2 regions of the Solibacillus sp. GQ1 genome follow, and region 1 is predicted to be linked to the other one. Evidence: predicted binding sites of a transcription regulator. Region 1 holds the regulator's gene; the other holds the start of a gene.
The links. The regulator NrdR, encoded in region 1, represses ribonucleotide reductase genes. The targets are predictions, from matches to a motif close to AACACNATATATNGTGTT.
Positions count from the first base shown of each region.

Region 2: AC6CH1_RS09990 (vitamin B12-dependent ribonucleotide reductase) is a predicted target of NrdR. The motif match lies at 7,684-7,701, and genes of this name have one in related genera.

Region 1 is NZ_JCAXEX010000001.1:2,286,651-2,298,108, reverse strand. Features, by position in the region: gene polA (DNA polymerase I) at 1-1,069, shown strand, start outside; gene mutM (bifunctional DNA-formamidopyrimidine glycosylase/DNA-(apurinic or apyrimidinic site) lyase) at 1,082-1,954, shown strand; gene coaE (dephospho-CoA kinase) at 1,967-2,563, shown strand; gene AC6CH1_RS11710 (glyceraldehyde-3-phosphate dehydrogenase) at 2,747-3,766, shown strand; gene nrdR (transcriptional regulator NrdR) at 4,014-4,481, shown strand; gene AC6CH1_RS11700 (DnaD domain protein) at 4,504-7,245, shown strand; gene dnaI (primosomal protein DnaI) at 7,238-8,197, shown strand; gene thrS (threonine--tRNA ligase) at 8,743-10,674, shown strand; gene AC6CH1_RS11685 (manganese catalase) at 10,804-11,458, shown strand, end outside.
Region 2 is NZ_JCAXEX010000001.1:1,948,509-1,959,966, reverse strand. Features, by position in the region: gene AC6CH1_RS10030 (type II secretion system protein) at 1-220, shown strand, start outside; gene AC6CH1_RS10035 (prepilin-type N-terminal cleavage/methylation domain-containing protein) at 1-18, shown strand, start outside; gene comGF (competence type IV pilus minor pilin ComGF) at 217-672, shown strand; gene AC6CH1_RS10020 (shikimate kinase) at 982-1,494, shown strand; glycine riboswitch at 1,621-1,713, shown strand; glycine riboswitch at 1,717-1,826, shown strand; gene gcvT (glycine cleavage system aminomethyltransferase GcvT) at 1,987-3,096, shown strand; gene gcvPA (aminomethyl-transferring glycine dehydrogenase subunit GcvPA) at 3,200-4,546, shown strand; gene gcvPB (aminomethyl-transferring glycine dehydrogenase subunit GcvPB) at 4,539-6,020, shown strand; gene AC6CH1_RS10000 (rhodanese-like domain-containing protein) at 6,192-6,575, opposite strand; gene AC6CH1_RS09995 (lipoate--protein ligase family protein) at 6,672-7,508, shown strand; gene AC6CH1_RS09990 (vitamin B12-dependent ribonucleotide reductase) at 7,772-10,339, shown strand; gene AC6CH1_RS09985 (YqjF family protein) at 10,406-11,182, opposite strand; gene AC6CH1_RS09980 (2OG-Fe(II) oxygenase) at 11,238-11,458, opposite strand, start outside.

The DNA.
Region 1 (11,458 bases):
AGGCGAGAAATTCAATATTAATTCACCGAAACAGCTTGGTGTTATCTTATTTGATAAATTAGGCTTACCTGTCATTAAAAAGACAAAGACAGGATATTCAACAGCAGCCGATGTACTGGAGAAGTTACAGTCCGAGCATGACATTGTGAAGCATATTCTTGAGTACCGAACGCTTGCGAAACTGCAGTCAACATATATTGAAGGTTTAATAAAAGAAGTGCATAAAGAAGATTCAAAAGTGCATACCCGATTCCAGCAGGCATTAACTTCAACTGGGCGTTTAAGCTCAACAAACCCGAATTTACAAAATATCCCGATTCGTTTAGAAGAAGGACGCAAAATTCGAAAAGCGTTTGTTCCGTCGAAAAAGGATTGGATTTTGTTTGCGGCGGATTATTCACAGATTGAGCTGCGCGTATTGGCTCATATGTGCGGGGATGATGCGCTTGTAGAGGCATTCCAGCAAGGGATGGACATCCATACGCGTACGGCAATGGATGTGTTTAATCTTGAAAATCCGAATGATGTGACAAGCTTAATGCGTCGCACAGCAAAAGCTGTAAACTTTGGTATTGTATATGGAATCAGTGATTATGGCTTATCACAAAGCCTTGATATTACACGTAAAGAAGCGGGGATTTTCATTGAAAACTACTTGCAAAGCTTCCCTGGTGTAAAAAACTATATGGATACAAGTATTGAAGAGGCAAAGAAAGCAGGTTTCGTTACAACGATTTTAAATCGCCGCCGCTACTTGCCGGACATCACAAGCTCGAACTTCAATTTAAGAAGTTTTGCTGAACGTACTGCGATGAACACACCGATCCAAGGAAGTGCCGCGGACATTATAAAAAAAGCAATGATTGATATGAATGCGCGCCTTGAACAAGAAGGACTACAGACAAAGCTATTATTGCAAGTACACGATGAACTGATTTTTGAAGCACCAAAAGAAGAAGTTGAAATTTTAGAACGTATCGTACCTGAAGTTATGGAAAATGCAATTAAGTTAAATGTGCCGTTAAAGGTTGAATTTTCATATGGTCCTACATGGTACGATGCGAAATAAGGAGTACCATTTATGCCAGAATTACCAGAAGTAGAAGGGGTCGTACGTGATTTACGGCCAATCGTAGAAGGGAAGACGATTGAATCTGTCTCTTTATCGGATGTCGTTTATACATCGCATGAGGCAGGTAAACAGGCGATTGTAAAAAACGCAAAGCCTTCTCAATTTGAATTATTAGTACGCGATATGACAATCGAGAAATTGGAGCGCAGATCAAAATATATATTCTTTCATCTAAAGAAAAATGATGAACGTTTTATTTTAGTGAATCATTTAGGGATGAGTGGCGCATGGTTTGTTGTGAATGATGTGGTGGAGATAACGGAAGGAAAATTCCGTAAGCATATCCATGCGATATTTACATTGGCAAGCGGAGAATTGCTTGTCTATGCTGATATCCGCCGTTTTGGTGAATTGCGCTTTATTAAAGAAATCGCCGATCATCCGCCATTGTTAAAAATGGCACCGGAGCCTTTTGATGAAATCGCCTGTGATTTTTTCCTCATGCAAAGTGAAAAATCCAAATTCGCAAAAAAACCGATTAAAGAGGTCATCATGGATGGTCAGGTGATTTCGGGTTGCGGCAATATTTATGCCACCGAAGCATTGTTCAAAATGCTTATTCATCCGGGGAAAACAACGGGTGAGTTAAGTCGTGAGCAAAAGACAAAACTCTTTCATGTAATTTGTGACGTATTGCAGGAAAGCATTGATTCGGGCGGATCGACAATTTCAGACTACCGGAGTATTAATGGTGGTGCAGGAACAATGCAGCATCGACTGAAAATGTATGGGAAAAAGCAATGTGTTGTATGTGAAACAAATACAGAATCTCTCGTTATCGCGGGTAGAACATCAACATATTGTCCGCAATGTCAAAAGTAAAGGGGAATTGCTGTGATTATAGGTTTAACTGGTAGTATTGCCAGCGGAAAGAGCACAGTTGCAAAAATGATTAAGTCATACGGATTGCCGATTGTTGATGCAGATGTAGTAGCACGACAAGTAGTCGAGCCTGGTACGCCGACATTGAAAAAAATTGCAGAAGCATTTGGACCGGAAGTCATTGCACAAGATGGTTCAATGGATCGTGTAAAAGTGGGAAGTATTATTTTTCATAATGAGGAAATGCGGCAAACTTTAAATGGCATCATACATCCGGCTATTCGTGAAGAAATGCTGCGTCAGCGTGATGAATTTATCTCGTTTGGTGAAAAAAATGTTTTCATGGATATTCCGCTGCTATTCGAAAGTAAGCTGGAACATTTCGTAGAAAAAATTATTGTAGTTTCTGTAAATAAAGAAGTGCAGCTACAGCGCTTAATGGAACGAAATGGCTTTACGGAAGAAGAAGCAAATGCCCGTATAGCGACACAGATTCCGGTCAAAGAAAAGGAACAGTTAGCTGATGCAGTTATTCATAATAATGGCACGCTGGAAGATACAGCAATTCAGCTTCAAAATATTTTGTATGAGTGGAACGTCCTGAAGTAAAATAAAACCTCAACTAATTTTATTAAAAGTTGGTTGAGGTTTTTATTTTGAGGGTATGTATTATCTGAAAATAACAAATTTAATTAAGCGGATTAAATATGTTCAACTTTTTATAATATGTGTTATACTAATCAACGAATAAATAAAACGAATGAATCGTACTTTTAGGAGGATTTAAATAATATGACAGTTTCTATTGCAATTAATGGTTTTGGCCGCATTGGTCGTATGGTGTTCCGACAAGCAATGATGCGTGGTGACGTGAATATCGTAGCAGTGAACGCAAGCTATCCATCTGAAACGTTAGCACATTTAATTAAGTATGACACAAATCATGGTGTTTTCCCGGGAACTGTAGAAGCAGTCGAAGGTGCTTTAATTGTAAACGGCAAACGTGTTGAATTAGTTAGTGAACGTGATCCATTAAAATTACCATGGGCTCAAATGGGTGTAGATATCGTAATCGAAGCTACTGGTAAATTCAATGAACGTGAAAAAGCAGCAAAACATATTGAAGCTGGCGCGAAAAAAGTTATTTTAACTGCTCCTGGTAAAAATGAAGATATTACCGTTGTTTTAGGTGTAAATGACGATAAATTGGATTTATCAAAGCATGATGTCATTTCAAATGCATCTTGTACGACAAACTGTTTAGCTCCTGTAGCAAAAGTATTAAACGATGAGTTCGGTATTGTAAACGGTTTAATGACAACAGTTCACGCTTATACAAACGATCAAAACAACATCGATAACCCACACAAAGATTTACGTCGTGCGCGTAACTGCGGATCATCTATTATCCCGACTTCAACTGGTGCAGCAAAAGCATTGCGTCTTGTATTACCGGAATTGGATGGGAAAATCCACGGTATGGCATTACGTGTGCCAACACCAAACGTTTCTTTAGTTGATTTAGTTGTAGATGTAGAAAAAGACGTAACAGTAGAAGAAGTAAATGCAGCATTTAAAGAGGCAGCTGAAGGCAAAATGAACGGTATTTTAAACTTCTCTATGGAGCCATTAGTATCTTCTGACTACAATACAACAACATACTCATCTACTGTAGACGGTTTAACTACAATTGTATTAGGTGACCGTAAAGTAAAAGTCATCGCTTGGTATGATAATGAGTGGGGTTACTCTGCTCGCGTAGTAGACTTAACAAAGAAAATTGCAAATGAATTAGCAACAGTAAATGCATAATTTATTGCTTTATTAGTGTGATTAAACACTTTAAAAAGGCATAAATACGCGACCTAATAACACAGAAAGAACCTTTTGCAGAAAGTAAATCATTTTTGCAAAAGGCTTTTTCTATTGTGTGAAGCAACAATGCACTATATAATTGAATGACTTTCCATTGGAAAATTTCAACGCGCGTGAAGCACTATTTCAAGCGCGTTGTTTTTGTTATAATAGAATTAAACTAACTTTTAGGAGAAATTATTATATGAGATGTCCAGCTTGTCAATACAATGGGACACGCGTTGTAGACTCAAGACCTGTTGATGATAATAAAGAAATTCGCAGACGTCGTGAATGTGAATCATGTGCCTTTCGCTTTACGACATTTGAAAAAATTGAAGAAACACCGTTAATCGTTGTGAAAAAGGATGGTTCACGCGAGGAGTTTAGCCGTGAAAAAGTATTGCGTGGTCTAATACGCGCATGTGAAAAACGCCCGGTTGCATTAGATCAATTAGAAGAGATTGTTTTATCGATTGAAAAAGAATTGCGCCGATTAGGCAATGCTGAAGTACGTTCGGAAGATGTCGGGGAGATGGTAATGGACCGACTTGCGAAAATCGATGAAGTTGCCTATGTACGCTTCGCATCTGTTTATCGCCAATTTAAAGATATTACTGTATTTATCGAGGAACTGAAAGAAATTATGACCCGTCAGTCAAATGACAAATAAGTGTTAGGAGGGATAAATGGTAATGATGAATCAGCTAAATCCATATGACCATTGTGAAATTCATTGCCCTCAAACTATCACTAGTGAGCATCAGCTTGCATTGCAATTATGCTATCAGCCGATTATCGGTGTTGAAGCTACGGCACTATATTTAAAGTTATGGGTTGAAACACAACAACACGAAAAGGCAACTTGTTTTCATAGCAACCTGCTCGATTCATTAAGTTTTAAACCGAAGCAACTACTGCAAGCAAGAATCGTATTAGAAGCAATTGGTTTAGTGAAGTCATTTGAGAAGATGATGGATTCATATAAATCGATGAAGTATATTTTATATCCGCCATTGACTGGCCATGACTTCTTTGACGATTCGATTCTTTCTGTAGCGCTTTTACGGAAAATCGGGCGCGAACAGTATGAATCATTACGAAATAACTTATCGAAACATGATATTTCCTTACATGGCTATAAAGATGTCACATGCAGCTTTAATGATGCATTTGTTGCAATAACAGAAACTGAGCTAAAGCAAGTCATGCAGGAAAATACAGGTTCGGTAAATGAACGTTCAAAAATGTCGTACCCGTTTGAGTATGACTTATTTGATTTTAAAAGCTTCATGATGGGTATGAGCCAAAACTTAATCCCAAGTAAATTATTTACACTGGATATTAAGATTGCCATTGCTAAATTAGCGTTTATGTATAATTTCTCTGTGACGGATATGCAAAGAATAGTGTTATTGGCATGGGATACAGATGAAGGACTTACGAAAAAAGAGCTTGAAAAACGCTGTGAAGAGTACTACCAGCTGAACGTAGGTGTCGCAAAGCCGAAACTGATTAAAAAACAGGACATTTTCCGTTCGGTGGAAGTAATCAACTCTGCGCCTGCGAAAACACAGCAAAATATTAATGATAAAGAAGGTTTAATCGAGTATTTAGAAAAAACCTCACCGATTGAAGTTTTCCAAAAATTTAATGGTTATTTGCCTCCGGAATCTGTTGTAATGGAATTTAATTATTTCCTTAGAAAAGGGGTTTCTTACGGTACATTGAATGTTTTGATCCATTATATTTCAATGAATGACGAATTAAATTATAATAAAAACTTTATGAAGGTAGTCATGAATAACTGGCTTAAAAAAGGTGCAAAAACCGCTGAAAATACAATGGAAATTGCAAAGGTTGAACATAGCTACCGTGATCGTAAATCGAAAAACTTATCGCAAATTACGGTTACGAATAACGATTTGAATAAAGTTGAAGAAAATAATAACTCGAAAACCGATTCTCCTGATTCAGCGCTCGTTGATTTTAAAAATTCTACACCTTATCAGTATTTGCTGATTTTGACTCATGGTGAAGAACCATTTTCAGGGCATGTAAAAATAGCAGAATCGCTTTACAGTTCTTATGATATCCCGATAGAAGTGGCAAACGTCATCATTCGTCATGTGTGGGATTCGACAAAAGGCAACTTGCCGGAATCATTTGTAGAAGCATTGGCCTCTGAAATCCGGTACAATCAAATTAAAACGGCCGAACAAGCATTAGACTATATTGAAAAGCGAAATGAACGCAATCTTATTAAAGTTACAGAAGATTATTTAACGGTTGATGACCAGTCGATTCACTATGATAAAACGGTACCTTATTATTTCCTGAAATCACTGTATAAAGGGAAAAAACCGGTGAAATTTATTGTTGATTTAGCCGAGGAACTCGTATTGCAGCAAGGCCTCTCGGTAGGTGCAGTCAATGTGCTGATGGAATATGCCTATAATGAGAGCAATGGGAAACTAACGAAAAACTTTGTGCAGTCTATCGCCGGAAACTGGATGTTAAACCCTCCGGCAAACGCTTTAGAAGCTCTTCGTATTGTAGAAGAAAGCGATGGATCTCAGTTGAAGGCATCTAAAATTACGATGGATACACCGCTCGCATTTAAAGTTACCGTAAAAGATATGTCAAAATGGATTCCGGCTTTCGACGAAACATTGCCATATGATTTCATGAGAAATTTACTTAACGGTAAAGAACCGGTTGAAATGTTAGTGAAGCAAGTGGATGATCTTGTATTAAAACATGGCATTAAAGTCGGAGTTGTCAATGCCATTCTTGAATTTATATTAACGAATAAAACGAGCCGTTTTGGACGTAATCAAATTCAGACACTTGCATTGAATATGCAGTTGAAAAACATCTTATTGGCTAAAGATGCACTTGCTTACATTGAATCGAATTATAAAGAAAATAAAGTAGACGTGAAAATTACCGAGCAGGATTTACTGAAATACTATCCAGGGGATTATGTGTTTACACCCGAATTGGCCCGCTATGAAAAACAGACGCCATATGCATTTACAAAAGAGTTAAACGATGGTCATGAGCCGTTTGCGTATGTTGTTGCAACAGCGGAAAAATTGATCCTGCATTATAAGATGATCCCGGCTGTCGTCAATTACATGTTAGAGTATGTAATGGAAAAAACAGAAGGTGCATTGCCTGAAAAATATATTAACAGTGTCGCAAATACATGGCGAAACAACAAAATTCAGACAATTAATCAAGCGAAGATTTATACTGAAATGCAAGATAAGAAAAACAAACAGCGCGGGGCGAGAAAAGTTGGCGTAGTTCCGGATTGGTTTAAAGAAAAAGATCAGGAACCAGTACAACAAGCTAATTCCAACAATACTCAAAACCAAATTGATTTTGAAGAGCAGCGCAAAAAATTATTAGAGCAATTAAATAGTGATTAAAAAGCAGGTGAGTACTATCGAACCAATAAAAGATTCGCTCAATAAAATAAATATCCCATCATTTGAGCAAAAATATAATGAATTAAAAACCCGGGTCCTTTCACATCCAAGCGTAATACAGTTTATGAATGACCATAATATGACGGAAAACTCGGCTGTTATTCAATATGGAATGACGACTCTTTTTGAATTTGTAGAGCAAAAGCACACTTGCTGTGGGGCCGGTTCTACATCGCAGTGTCAAAATTTCTATAAAGGTCATGTTCCGCAGTTAATGCTTTCGAATGGTCAGATTAATATTATCTACCGCAAGTGCGAACAAATGCTTAAAGAAGATGATCAGCGTGAACTAGCTTCAATGATGAAGACGATGTATATGCCGAAAGATGTTCTGAAGGCAGATTTTAATGAAATGGATATGAATGATAATTCCCGCATGGCTGCGACACAGTTTATGGTTGAATTCAGGAAACAATATCGTGAAACGAAAGAGCTTCCTGCAAAAGGGCTGTATTTATACGGCACATTTGGTGTTGGGAAAACCTATATTTTAGGCGCCATCGCTAATGCTTTGTCGAAAGAACGTATTCAAACTTTATTAGTATATATGCCGGAATTCATCCGTGAATTAAAGTCGTCGGTAACAGAAGGATCGATTGAGCAGAAAATTGATTTTGTAAAAAAAGTGCCGGTATTAATGCTCGATGATGTAGGTTCAGAGCCGATTTCAACATGGACAAGAGATGAAATTATCGGTTCAATCCTTCATTATCGTATGGCGGAAAAATTGCCGACATTCATCTCTTCAAACTTTAATTACAAACAGCTGGAAGAACAATGGTCCGTAACTGAACATGGGGCAATCGATGAAATGAAATCGGGCCGTATTTTACAGCGAGTACAAGCATTAACGACACCGCTTGAAATTACAGGAACAAACCGCAGAAAATAAATTATTGAAAGTTTTAATTTTCAATATTGCATTTCTGCAAAATCGAGCGTATACTTTGTACGTAAATAAACAATAAATGCATTGAAGAGGACAACAAGTTTAACGAACTGGCTTTTAGAGAGGGAAGACACGGCTGCAAGCTTCCTAGCACAAGCGTTATACTTTACTACCTTGGAGCAGTGACGGGGCCAATCCGTCATCGTTTCTCAGTACGTTAACTGACCGAGAGCTTCTGATTCGTTTTAACGAAGAAGGAAGAAGGGTGGCACCACGAGCATACAGCATCGTCCCTTTGTTGGGACGGTGCTTTTTATTTTGCCTTAATATATTTTGGCTGATAAAAAATATTGGGAGCAAATTAATTTATAGCTATAGATTAGTTGATTGTAGGGCGGCGACTCCAGCGGGAATAGCGTGACGCCTGAGACGCTCGTGTAAGGCCACGCCCGCGGAAAGCGTCCGCCCCGAAACGGAAATCAACGGATTAGGATGACGACACTTTGCTACTCTCAATTAAATAAAAACCTTATAAGGAGGACAACAACATGTCAGAAATGATCAAATTAACATTCCCGGATGGCGCAGTAAAGGAATTTGCCAAGGGAACATCTACATTGGACGTTGCAGGCTCAATCAGCCCAGGTCTAAAAAAATCAACATTAGCAGGTAAAATCAACGGCACATTAATCGATGCAAAAACAGGAATCGAGCAAGATGGTGCAATCGAAATCATTACAATTAAATCAGACGAAGCATTAGAAATTCTTCGTCACTCTACTGCCCACTTAACAGCACAGGCAGTAAAACGTCTATACCCGGATGCAAAATTAGGTATCGGTCCAGTTATCGATTCAGGCTTCTACTATGACATCGATTCACCAACACCAATCACTGCAGAAGATTTACCGGCAATTGAAAAAGAAATGAAAAAAATTATTTCCGAAAACATCGAAATTGAGCGTAAAAACGTTTCTCGTGATGAAGCACAAAAAATTTACGAGGAAGTTGGCGACGAGTATAAATTAGAACTACTTGAAGCAATTCCAGCAGATGATCAAGTATCAATTTACTACCAAGGCGATTTCTTTGATCTTTGCCGTGGTGTACACGTACCATCTACAGGCAAGTTAAAAGAGTTCAAACTATTATCATTAGCTGGTGCTTACTGGCGCGGGAACTCAGACAACAAAATGCTGCAACGTATTTACGGTACTGCATTCTTCACTAAAGACGAGTTGAAGCACCACCTTCAAATGCTTGAAGAAGCAAAAGAACGTGACCACCGTAAAATCGGTAAAGAATTGGATTTATTCATGACTAGCCAAACAGTTGGTCAAGGTTTACCACTTTGGTTACCAAACGGTGCAACAATCCGCCGTACTATTGAACGCTATATTGTTGATAAAGAATTATCTTTAGGTTACAAACACGTTTATACACCAGTACTTGGCTCGAAAAAATTATACGAAACATCAGGACACTGGGAGCACTATCAAGATGGCATGTTCCCGCCAATGGAAATGGACAATGAAACACTTGTTTTACGTCCAATGAACTGTCCTCACCATATGATGGTATTCAAAAACGGTCTGCACTCTTACCGTCACTTACCAATCCGTATCGCAGAACTTGGCACAATGCACCGATATGAAATGAGTGGTGCCGTATCTGGTCTGCAACGAGTACGCGGAATGACTTTAAATGATGCGCACATTTTCGTACGTCCGGATCAAATTAAAGCAGAATTCAAAAAAGTAGTGGAATTGATTTTAGAAGTATATAAAGACTTTGATCTTAAAGATTTCTCATTCCGCCTTTCTTACCGTGACCCGAATAACACTGAGAAATACTTTGATGACGATCAAATGTGGGAAACTGCACAAGCGATGTTAAAAGAAGCAATGGATGAGCTTGGTTATGATTACTTCATCGCAGAAGATGAAGCAGCATTCTATGGTCCGAAGCTAGACGTTCAAGTAAAAACAGCAATTGGTAAAGAAGAAACATTATCGACTGCACAACTTGACTTCTTATTGCCACAACGCTTTGACCTTTCTTACATTGGTGAAGACGGTCAGCCTCAACGCCCAGTTGTTATCCACCGTGGTGTTGTATCGACAATGGAACGTTTCGTAGCATTCTTGATTGAAGAATATAAAGGGGCATTCCCGACTTGGTTGGCACCGGTGCAAGCAACAATTATTCCTGTATCAAATGCAGTGCACTATGATTATGCACGCGAAGTACAAGAAAAATTAGCTGCAGCTGGTATCCGTGTGGAAATGGATGACCGCGAAGAAAAACTAGGTTATAAAATCCGTGAAGCACAAATGCAAAAAATCCCGTACATGCTTGTACTTGGAGATAAAGAAGTTGCAGAAAATGCGGTAAATATCCGCCGTTACGGTTCAAAGGATTCAGAAACAATCAGCTTTGAACAGTTCCTTGCAGACATTACAGCAGAAGTGAAGAAATAAGAAGAAGAAGGCGTCCCGCACTTTGTGGGACGCCTTTTTGGTTTTTTAAATGAAAGCTACGATTTTTATATTTTTAAAAGCATTTTTTAGGTAAATGCATATAGTAGGAAATATAAAAGGAGTGAATAAATGTTTTATCATATAAAGGAGCTGCAGTATGAAGCCAAGCCGTGTAAACCGGATCCGGTTATGGCACGGAAAATGCAAGAAATTCTCGGAGGTCAATTTGGAGAAATGTCGGTAGCACTTCAATATTTATTTCAAGGCTGGAATACGAGGGGCAATGAAAAATACCGTGACCTACTGATGGATACAGGCACGGAAGAGCTTGCTCATATAGAAATGATTTCAACAATGATTGCGAGATTGTTGGATGGGGTAGAACCGATAATATTAGATGAGGCTGCAAAGGACCCGCTGATAGCGGCAATTTTAGGAGGCAGTAATCCGCAACATATAATCGTTAGTGGTCTAGGGGCTGCACCGAAGGATTCCAATGGTGTGCCATGGAATGCCGGGTATATTGCAGCAAGCGGCAACTTACTGGCGGATTTCCGTGCGAATCTGAATGCCGAATCACAAGGACGTCTACAGGTAGCGCGTCTTTATTATGAAACGGATGATCCAGGGGTACGTGATATGTTTTCATGGTTGCTTGCAAGAGATACAATGCATCAAAATCAGTGGGTTGCAGCGATTAAAGAATTAGAGGCACAGGAAAATATTGTCGTGCCAAGTACTTTCCCTAAAGAGCTTGAAAGACGAGAAGTAGCCTATACATTAT
Region 2 (11,458 bases), 340 kb from region 1:
CATTCCGCTCACATTTAATATGCAACAGCAAATAGCTATACAAAAAGTACAAGCTCATGCTGCAGAAGTAGCTTTTATAGGAGCGATGAAATATAAAAGATTTGGACAATCCGCCGGAGTTCAACACATTGACGGGGTTCAGTTTCAATGGAATTACGATGGGTACCAAGTATGTGTCCATTATGTCAACAATGAAAAAGAAGAGGAACTGTGTGTATGAAATTGAGGCAAATATTTAATGAGCGGGGTTTTACACTACTGGAAAGCTTGTTTCAGTTAACCGTGTTTGTACTTTTTACCGCAATAAGCCTGCTTATCCTTATATGGGTTCGGGATCTTCAACAGCTTGAGATGATGAAAGATGAGGTGAACTGGGAATTGTTCGTTTATGATCTTCATCAATACAATATGAATTCAGCATCTGGGAGGGTGCTCAGCTCTGGTATGCTGCAACTGGAAATATCAAATGACCCCGAGGAGCGTTTGTTTGTTTTTGATAAATCAGAACAGCATTTGCGTAAAAGGTCGAATAAAGGGGGAAATGAAATTATGCTGCCTTTTGTTGAGAAATGGGAGTTGGCGGTGGATGAAAATGATGTGAATATGAGGGTAGTGATGAAAAATGGAACAAAGCGAGAAAGAGACCTCGTGTTACCATTGCCTCCAAAATGAGAAGGGTGCATTATTTTTGCTGGCTGTATTTTTATTGTTCATAGTTTCCGGAGCTGCTGTTTTCTATACAAATGCATATTTTGCGCAAATAAAAGTATATAATTCATTGGAATCTATTTACGTTCGTGCTACGATAAATATACTAAATTTACCTTAAAGTTCGACTTCTTTTTGCAAAGTCGAAAAAATGTCGCATAATGCGATTTTGTTTGACCTAAAAATATTTCTGTTTAAGTAGCAAAATAGAAACGAAAGAATAGGTAGAGGCGTAATTGATTAAGTAGTCCGTAATAGAAGAAGGTGAACAGCATGCGTAAAATTTATTTAGTAGGATTTATGGGGTGCGGAAAAAGTGCGATTGGAAGACGTTTAAGTTTTTTCTTGAAAATGCCGTATTACGATATGGATCATGAAATTGTACGACAACAGGGTATGACAATTCCTGAAATTTTCGAGAAATACGGCGAAGCACACTTCCGAAAAATCGAGACGGAATTTTTAAAGAACTTTCGTGATGAAGCATGCATTATCGCTACAGGCGGTGGGGTAGCCGTAAATGAAGAAAACAGGAGAATTATGCGCCAGACAGGGCTTGTATTTTTTCTTGATGCAAAATTTGAAGATATTTATATGCGTATTCGGAATGACAAAAACCGTCCCATTGTTCAATCATCAACGGAGCAAGAATTGGAAAATCTGTATCACCAACGCAGAAAGAATTATCGACTAGCTGGCCATATACAAGTACTGACAGCCGGGAGAACGTTAAGACAAATTGTTGAGTACATCGGCTTTCAAGTAAAACGTCTTAAAGGCGAATGATTACTGGATAATCGTACTTAATGTTCGTATTTTGAATAAAATTAAAAAAAGATTGCGTTTGCATTATATTCAATGTTAGGATATTGCTAAGAAGAGCAATAACATGAAGTAAATAATCTAACGCGGATGATGGTACGGGGAGAGAACGTGATGTCACGTCGCCGAAGGAGCAAATAGCTATGCTATGAATCTCTCAGGCAAAAAGACTCGTATTGGACGCAACTCTGGAGAGTGCTGTAATCAGCTATTGTTGCGAACAGCCACCAACGGGGAAAGCCTAAATTGTGATAGTGGATCAAATTTGGGTGTAACTTTCAGGTGCAAGGACAGAGAATCTCGGTAAAGGGGATTCGTCTGTCTTTTTTTGTGGAGAAATCGGCTTTTAATATTCTGATGATTCTAATAAAAAGATAGATTTACACTTTGATAGGTGTAATGTTGTTTCCCCTTACAAAGCAAAACGAACATACATAACTAAAGGAGGAAATGAACATGACAAATGAATTAAAGCTAAAGCGCACACCACTTTTTGATGAATATGCAAAGTATGGTGGAAAAACAGTTGATTTTGGCGGCTGGGAATTACCGGTACAATTTTCTTCGATTAAAGAGGAGCATGATGCGGTTCGTAACCGTGCAGGACTTTTTGATGTATCCCATATGGGGGAAATTATCGTAGAAGGTCCGGATGCACTAGTTTATCTACAAAAGATGCTTTCCAACGATATTTCTAAAATTGCAGTTGGCGGCGCACAATACAGTGCACTATGTTATGAAGATGGCGGTGTTGTTGACGATTTACTGACATACCGTTTGGAAGATAACCGTTATTTACTATGTGTTAATGCAGCGAATATTGAAAAGGACTTTGAATGGTTACAGCAGCATGTCGAAGGGGATGTCAAAGTGACAAATGTGTCAGATGACTATGCTCAAATCGCATTGCAAGGACCATTATCTCAGGAAGTTCTGCAAACATTAACAGCAACAGATTTAACGGCAATTAAATATTTTAAATTCCAGGACAATGTGGATGTAGGCGGTCATTCGGTTCTAGTTTCTCGCTCTGGCTATACAGGTGAAGACGGATTTGAAATTTACGGGACACCAGCAGCGATTGTCGATTTATGGAACAAAATTTTGGAAGCAGGAAAAGACAAAGGTGTAGTAGCGGCCGGTTTAGGAGCACGTGATACACTTCGCTTTGAAGCTTGCTTACCATTATATGGCCAAGAGATTTCAAAAGAGATTTCACCATTGGAAGCGGGAATTGGCTTTGCGGTGAAATTGGCAAAGGATCCGCAATTTATCGGTCAGCAAGCATTAATTGACCAAAAAGAAAATGGCCTAACACGTAAATCTGTAGGCATCGAGATGATTGATAAAGGTATTCCCCGCCATGGCTATAAAGTATTTAAAGATGGTGAAGAGATTGGTTTTGTAACTACAGGAACTCAGTCACCAATGACAAAGCGTAATATCGGCTTAGCTTTAATTGACGCAAAATTCACAGAAGTTGGAACTGAATTAGAAATTGAAGTACGAAAAAATAGAGCAAAAGCAGTTGTTGTTGAAACTCCATTTTACAAGCGTGCAAAATAAAATGAAACTTCAATCAGTGGGGGTCTTCATCCCCTAGATTGATAGTTGAACCAAGCTTACTGCCCGTTAATGCGGGATAAAACTTTTGAAAAGAGGGTTAACAATGAAACATCGTTATTTACCAATGACGGAACAAGATAAACAAGAAATGTTAGACCGTATCGGGGTTGCGACAATTGATGAGCTTTTCGAGGATATTCCTGAGAAAGTTCGCTTCCAAGGAAGCTACAATATTAAACCTGCCAAGTCAGAAGCCGCTTTAATGAAGGAACTGGCACAACTTGCTTCAAAAAATAAAGATACAGCAAGCAATGTATCGTTTTTAGGTGCAGGTGTATACAACCACTATAAACCGGTAATTGTTGATCACGTTATTTCACGTTCGGAGTTCTATACAGCATACACTCCATATCAGCCGGAAATTTCACAAGGTGAACTTCAAGCGATTTTTGAGTTCCAAACGATGATCGCAGAACTGACAGGCATGGATATTGCAAACTCTTCTATGTATGATGGCGGTACGGCATTGGCAGAAGCAGGTATGCTTGCTGCAGGTCATACACGTCGCGGAAAGTTACTTGTTTCAGGAGCTGTACATCCGGAGTATCAAGATGTTGTGAAAATGTATGCTACAGGACAATCAATAGAAGTCGTTACAATTCCTGCAAAAGACGGTGTGACAGACATCGAAGCACTAAAAGGCCTGATCGATGACCAAACAGCCGGCGTAATCGTTCAATATCCGAACTTCTTTGGTCAAGTTGAAAACCTGCAGCCGCTTGCAGACATTACACATGACGCAAAAGGATTGTTTATCGTATCTGCGAACCCGTTAGCTCTTGGCGTTTTAACACCACCAGGAAAATTAGGCGCAGATATTACAGTTGGGGATGCACAAGTATTCGGAATTGCTGAAGCGTTCGGTGGTCCACACTGTGGCTATTTCGCGGTAACGAATAAATTAATGCGTAAAGTACCTGGCCGTCTTGTTGGGGAAACAGTAGACCAAGAGGGTCGCCGTGGTTATGTATTAACATTACAAGCGCGTGAGCAGCACATCCGTCGCGACAAAGCGACATCTAATATTTGTTCTAACCAGGCATTACTTGCACTTGCTTCTTCAGTAGCAATGACAGCTCTTGGCAAACAAGGTATGCAGGAAATGGCGAAACAAAATATCGTGAAGACACGCTTTGCTAAAAATGCCTTTGAAGCAGCTGGTTTTGAAGTTGTTTATCAAGGCGCACACTTCAACGAAATCGTCGTTAAGACAAATCATAATGTGACAGAGCTAAACAAAGCATTAATCGAAAAAGGCATTATCGGCGGTTTTGACTTAGGTCGTGTTTATCCTGAATTAGAAAATCATGCACTCATTGCTGTTACGGAAATCCGTACAAAAGAAGAAATCGAGCAATTAGTTGCAGAAATGGGGGCTTACAATGCATAACGAAAACCAAACACTCATTTTCGAAATTACAAAACCAGGTCGTGTCGGCTACAACTTAGAGCCATTGGATGTTCCTGATTTTGATTTAGAAGAACTTCTGCCGAAAGAGTTAGTACGTCAAGAAGCGGCTGAACTGCCGGAAGTTGCAGAATTAGATATTATGCGTCACTATACAGCACTTTCAAAACGTAACCATGGTGTGGATTCAGGGTTCTATCCACTTGGTTCATGTACGATGAAGTACAATCCGAAAGTCAATGAAACAGTTGCACGTTACGCTGGTTTTGCCCATGTTCACCCATTACAGGATGAGTCGACAGTACAAGGTGCAATGGAATTATTATATGATCTGCAGACATCACTTCAGGAAATTACGGGTATGGATGAAGTAACATTACAACCGGCAGCAGGCGCACATGGTGAATGGACAGCATTAATGATGATCCGTGCATTCCATGAGGCAAATGGTGAAGGTCACCGTAACAAAGTAATCGTACCGGACTCAGCTCACGGTACAAACCCGGCTTCTGCTACAGTGGCTGGTTTTGAAACAATTACAATCAGATCTGGTGAAGACGGCTTAGTTGATCTGGAAGATTTACGCCGTGTTGTCGGTCCTGATACAGCAGCGCTTATGCTGACAAACCCGAACACTTTAGGCTTATTCGAAGAAAACATTTTAGAAATGGCTGAAATCGTGCACGGTGTCGGCGGTAAAGTTTATTATGACGGCGCGAACTTAAACGCTGTTATGAGTAAAGCACGTCCTGGCGACATGGGCTTTGACTGTGTTCACTTAAACTTACACAAAACATTTACAGGTCCACACGGTGGCGGTGGTCCGGGTTCAGGTCCAGTAGGGGTAAAAGCAGATTTAATCCCATTCCTGCCTAAACCAGTATTAGTGAAAAAAGAAGATGGTACATTCCACTTCGATTACAACCGTCCACAATCAATCGGTCGTGTGAAACCTTACTACGGAAACTTCGGCATTAATGTCCGTGCATATACGTATATCCGTTCAATGGGTCCAGATGGCTTAAAGGCTGTAACAGAATATGCTGTATTAAATGCAAACTATATGATGCGCCGCTTGGAAGAGCACTTTGATTTACCATACGACCGTCACTGTAAGCATGAATTCGTGCTATCAGGCCGTCGTCAGAAAAAATTAGGTGTTCGTACATTGGATATCGCAAAACGCCTTCTTGACTTTGGCTACCATCCACCAACAGTATACTTCCCGTTAAACGTGGAAGAGGGTATTATGATCGAGCCAACAGAAACAGAATCAAAAGAAACATTGGATGCATTCTGTGATGCAATGATTCAAATTGCTCAAGAAACAATCGATAACCCAACGATCGTACAAGAAGCACCACATACTACGGTAATCAGCCGCTTAGATGAAACACGTGCTGCACGTACACCTGTATTACGTTATACAAAAAAAGAAGAAGTAACAATTTCATAAATTGTGACAAAAAGGTCAGAGCTGTTTTCTGACCTTTTTTCTATGAGAAAAGTTAGACTTCTTACGTGTGACTATATAATGGTAGAAACTACTGATAATCAGACAATTTCGATTCGTAGGGCCGGTGAATGAAAATTAAAAAGCCCTCTACAATGTAGAGAACTTTTAGAATTAGTTTTTCGATTTAACTTTGCCTGTCCAAGTTTTGAAACCGCCTTGTAATTGGAACAGTTGGCTATAGCCTTTTTTCTTTAATGTCAGCGCTGCTCGTGCACTACGACCAGAGTTTTGGCAGTAAAGGTATACAGGCAGATCCGGACGGATTTCTTTATGACGTGTATTAAGTTGCGTCATCGGAATGTTTCGAGCACCTAAAATGTGTCCCGCTTCAAATTCTTTAGGTTCGCGTAAATCGATTAATTGTGCTTTACGGTAGCCTTCAATAAATTGCTCCTGTGTTAAATTTGTTACGGATTTTTTTAAGCGCATAGAGTTGATTACTACGTAAGCAACGATTACTACTAAAATTACTAGTATCGTATATAAAATTGTCACTGCGATATTGCCCCTTTCTATCTGTACTATCTATTATAAGAGATGAACTAGAGTTAGTCGAGCGAGTTTGTTAAAATGAATTAGTGGAGGCGAGAAATTGTGAAAAAACAATGGTATTTTATAAATTCGGGCCCATGCAGCCCAGCCTATAATATGGCACTGGATGAAGCGTTGCTTGATTGGCATAGCCAAGGGGAAATTCCGCCGGTTATTCGTTTTTACGAGTGGAACCCTGCAACATTATCAATCGGTTATTTCCAGCAAGTACATAAAGATATTAATTTAGAAGCTGTAAAAAAGCAAAACTTAGGTTTCATCCGTAGACCTACAGGCGGACGTGCCGTTTTACATGACCAGGAGCTTACATATTCAGTGATAGTGACAGAGAGCTACCCAAATATGCCGGAAACCGTTACAGAGGCATATCGTGTCATTAGCGAAGGAATTTTACAAGGGTTCCGCCTTTTAGGACTGGATGCTTATTTTAGTGTGCCGGAGACGAAGGAACAACTGGATGATCTGAAGAAACCGAAAAGCGCGGTATGTTTTGATGCGCCAAGCTGGTATGAGCTAGTTGTTGAAGGGAAAAAAGTAGCCGGCAGTGCGCAAACACGTCAAAAAGGTGTAATTTTGCAGCATGGCGCTATTTTACTTGATCTGAATGAAGAACTGCTGTTATCGGTATTTAATTTTGCTACAGCTGAAGCAAAAGAAAGAATGCGAAAAAAGTTGCCAGAAAAAGCAGTTGCGATGAATCAGTTTGTCGACACACCATTTACAATCGATCAATGTGTTGACGCGTTTTCTAAAGGGTTTGAAGTAGCTTTGGATATAGAACTAATTCCTTATGAATTAACAGAGCAGCAAACCCAATATGTAGAACAATTGATGGAAAATAAATATTTAACAGATGAATGGAATTTCAAAAAATAGATTGCGAACGTGTGTTTTTATTTTTTGTAAAAAAATTTTTATACCCGAAACGTTGATATAGATGGATTTAACAAAAAGAAAAAAAAATCAACCCCTTGTTTGAAAAAAAGATTTATTGTAATCTTTTTTAAGTGTAATTATATAACCCAACATATAGAATGATATTTAAGAAATTAGCACAATATATGGTATAAAATGTGTTTAGTTTACATTCGTGAAGGGAAACTTAAAATTATTAAATCGTCCAAAGGGGGGCTTACGCGGTGGCAAGTGTTTTAGAGCAATCCATCCAAGTCAATCAGTTAAATCAAGATATTGAGCAATTTCCTCAAGTGCACCCGATTACACCGGACATGCATATTACGCATAAAGGTGTATCACGTCTTGTTATGATTGACCGTTATTCTTTTAAAGATACGGAAAAGAAAACATTAAAAACAGGGGATTTTGTTGTTTTGACAGTGAAACAAGATCCGAAATTCCCGGCACGTGGACTTGGCATTATTCATTCGATTAATCCGGAAAAGAATACCGCTCTTATTAAAATTGATGAAGATTACCGTCATGTATTGGAAGGCGAAGAACAAGAGACGGGTATTATTGAACGCTCATTGGATATTATTGAAAAGCCGCTCGAAATTTTTTATGAGCAAATTGCAAAACGTAATGCAACAGGTTTAGCTTCAGTTGAGAAAACAGAAGAAAAGCGCAAAGAATGGTTCGGAAAGTTTTACGAAGAGCTTGTGTCGATGAACTTTATCCCTGCAGGACGAGTAATTTACGGGGCAGGTTCAGAAACAGAAGTAACATTCTTCAACTGTTATGTAATGCCATTTGTAGCCGATTCCCGTGAAGGCATCAGTGATCACCGCAAGCAAGTAATGGAAATTATGAGCCGTGGTGGTGGTGTTGGTACGAACGGTTCGACACTTCGCCCGCGTAACACATTGGCGCGCGGTGTAAACGGTAAATCTAGCGGATCAGTAAGCTGGCTTGATGATATTGCCAAGCTGACACATCTTGTTGAGCAAGGTGGATCGAGACGCGGCGCTCAAATGATTATGCTGGCAGATTGGCATCCGGATATTGTGGAGTTTATCATTTCCAAAATGCAAAATCCGCGTATTCTGCGTTATCTGATCGAGAATACAGCAGATGAATCAATTATTCGTCTAGCAAAAGAAAAATTAAGATTCAAGCCTTTAACACAGCAGGAAGATGCGATGTATCAAGGTATTGTGAACTATAAAAATATTGAAGGTTTCGGCGGATTTAACGAAGCGATTATTCGTGACGCTGAAACGAAGCTACGCGATGGTGGAACGTATTCAGTCCATAATCCGGATTTCCTGACAGGTGCGAACATCTCGGTTACATTAACGAAAGAGTTTATGGATGCTGTAGAAAACGATCAGGACTTCGAATTACGCTTCCCGGATGTAGAAAACTATACTCCGGCACAAATGCTGGATTACAACGAAAAGTGGCATGAAGTTGGCGATGTTCGCGAATGGGAGAAACTTGGTTATCCAGTTCGTACGTATCGTACAATCAAAGCAAAAGAACTTTGGAATTTAATCAATGTCTGCGCAACATATGCGGCAGAACCTGGTATCTTCTTCATTGATAACGCAAACGACATGACAAACGCAAAAGCGTACGGTCAGAAAGTTGTTGCGACAAATCCGTGCGGAGAACAACCACTCGCACCATATTCTGTTTGTAACTTGGCTGCTGTTAACTTGGCGAAGTTTGCAAACAAAGAAACGAAAACAGTTGATTTTGATGCGTTACGCAAAACGGTAAAAGTTGGCGTACGTATGCAGGATAATGTAATTGATGCAACACCGTACTTCCTGGAAGAAAACAAAAAGCAGGCACTAGGTGAACGCCGAGTTGGTCTTGGTGTAATGGGTCTTGCCGATTTGTTGATTTACTGTGAGAAAGAGTACGGTTCTGAAGAGGGCAATACACTAGTTGATGAAATCTTCAAAACGATTGCGGTTGCAGCGTATGAAGAGTCGGTTGAACTGGCAACAGAGCGCGGCAGCTTCCCGTTCCTTGAAGGACAAACAGAAGCTGAAACAGCACGTTTACGTGAAGCATTCATTAACACAGGCTTCATGAAAAAAATGCCGCAGCATATTCGCGAAAATATTGTGGCAAACGGTATTCGTAACTCGCATTTATTGACGGTTGCACCTACGGGATCTACAGGTACAATGGTCGGAGTTGCAACAGGGCTTGAACCTTACTTCAGCTTCACTTACTACCGTTCAGGTCGTCTTGGGAAGTTTATTGAAGTAAAAGCTGAAATTGTAAAAGAGTATTTAGATGCGAACCCGGGTGTGGATGAAAATAATTTACCGGACTGGTTCAAATCATCAATGGAGCTTTCTGCTGAAGCACATGCAGATGTTCAATGCATCATTCAAAACTGGATTGATTCATCCATTTCAAAAACAGTAAACGCACCAAAAGGCTATGGAGTAGAGCAAGTACAAAAAGTGTACGAGCGTTTATACCGCGGCGGTGCGAAAGGCGGTACCGTGTATGTCGATGGATCTCGTGATACACAAGTACTGACTTTAAAAGCTGAAGAAGCCAATTCGGATGAGCAATTAGAGTTTGAAGAATTAAAACAAACAGAAGACCAAGTGAAACGTCAAGTAGTGTTAGTGGATACAATTAAGCCGTTAACAGATACAGATGTGACAATTGGTTCGGAAGTTGGCAATACATGCCCGGTTTGCCGTCAAGGTACGGTAGAAGAAATGGGTGGCTGCAACACATGTACAAACTGTGGTGCACAGCTGAAATGCGGTTTATAAAATAAAGAAAACGCAACTCATATAATATGGGTTGCGTTTTTGCTTTTTAAAGTAAGACTTATCTTTTTAAAAATGTAATCGGCCGGTAGCAGGACTTACTAATGGCCATGCGCGAACATCGATTTTTTTAGAAAAATGCAGAATCGGCTGATCGTTTTCCACAATAATCCCTTGTTTGGACAGAGTTGTATTAAGGGTGATTTCACCTTCTGCTTCCTGTAAAATCCATGGGTGGTGCAAAATATCACAGCGTACCGGGACACCTGAAGTATTTAATGTGTAGAAACAGTAACGCTCGGTAATCCATTCCTCAAAGGTCCCTTTTATCGCAAGGAACGGTTCAGAAACGGGTTTATAACGGGCTGCGAAAACTATGTCTGATTGATCGCGTCTTTTACTTTCAAACAATACTGTATCGCCAAAGTTTTTAATATCCATCTTAGCGTAATGATACGGTAAATGGAAAAATGTCCTGGCCCCTTTTACAGCCGGCCAATTATCCGCATCCAAACTGAAAAAGTATACGCCCGGTTTTCCGTCAATCGTTACATAGGTGCGCACATTAAGTTCCGGAAATTCGTCGGTACCTGGAACTGGGGGCAATCCCCGAAGTCTCACACCAGACATGCGAAACGGAACAACCCCAACCCAGCACACACCGTCGTACGTATCCAGTTCCAACGCATTTGGAACTAACTTCCGCAAAACCTCGTATTTAACCGGATAATGGGCGAATAATAAATCACTCCACGTTTGTTTCATCCCCCAAGGCAAATTAGGCAGCGGCCAAGGACGATGACTGTCATCCCATTTGTTCTCTTGTATGTATAGGAGTTCCACCATAGTTCGTCACTTCCTTCACATCTATCATATTTTATATAAATCCTTTTGAAAAGGATTAAAAACGTTCGCGGATTTGCTTTTTCCTCATCCATTGGGTAGCAACCCATTTCTCGCCTCGTATTACTGGCTCACCGCTATGTAGGGTAAGTTCATTTAATTTTTGATCGTTGTAGAAATATTCAAAGTAAATCGCTGAACCCCTCTCCGGTACAGTTAGGATACCCAGATTAGGAAACGTTGTAACGCCTCCTTCTTCAACATTATTTAAGTAGACTA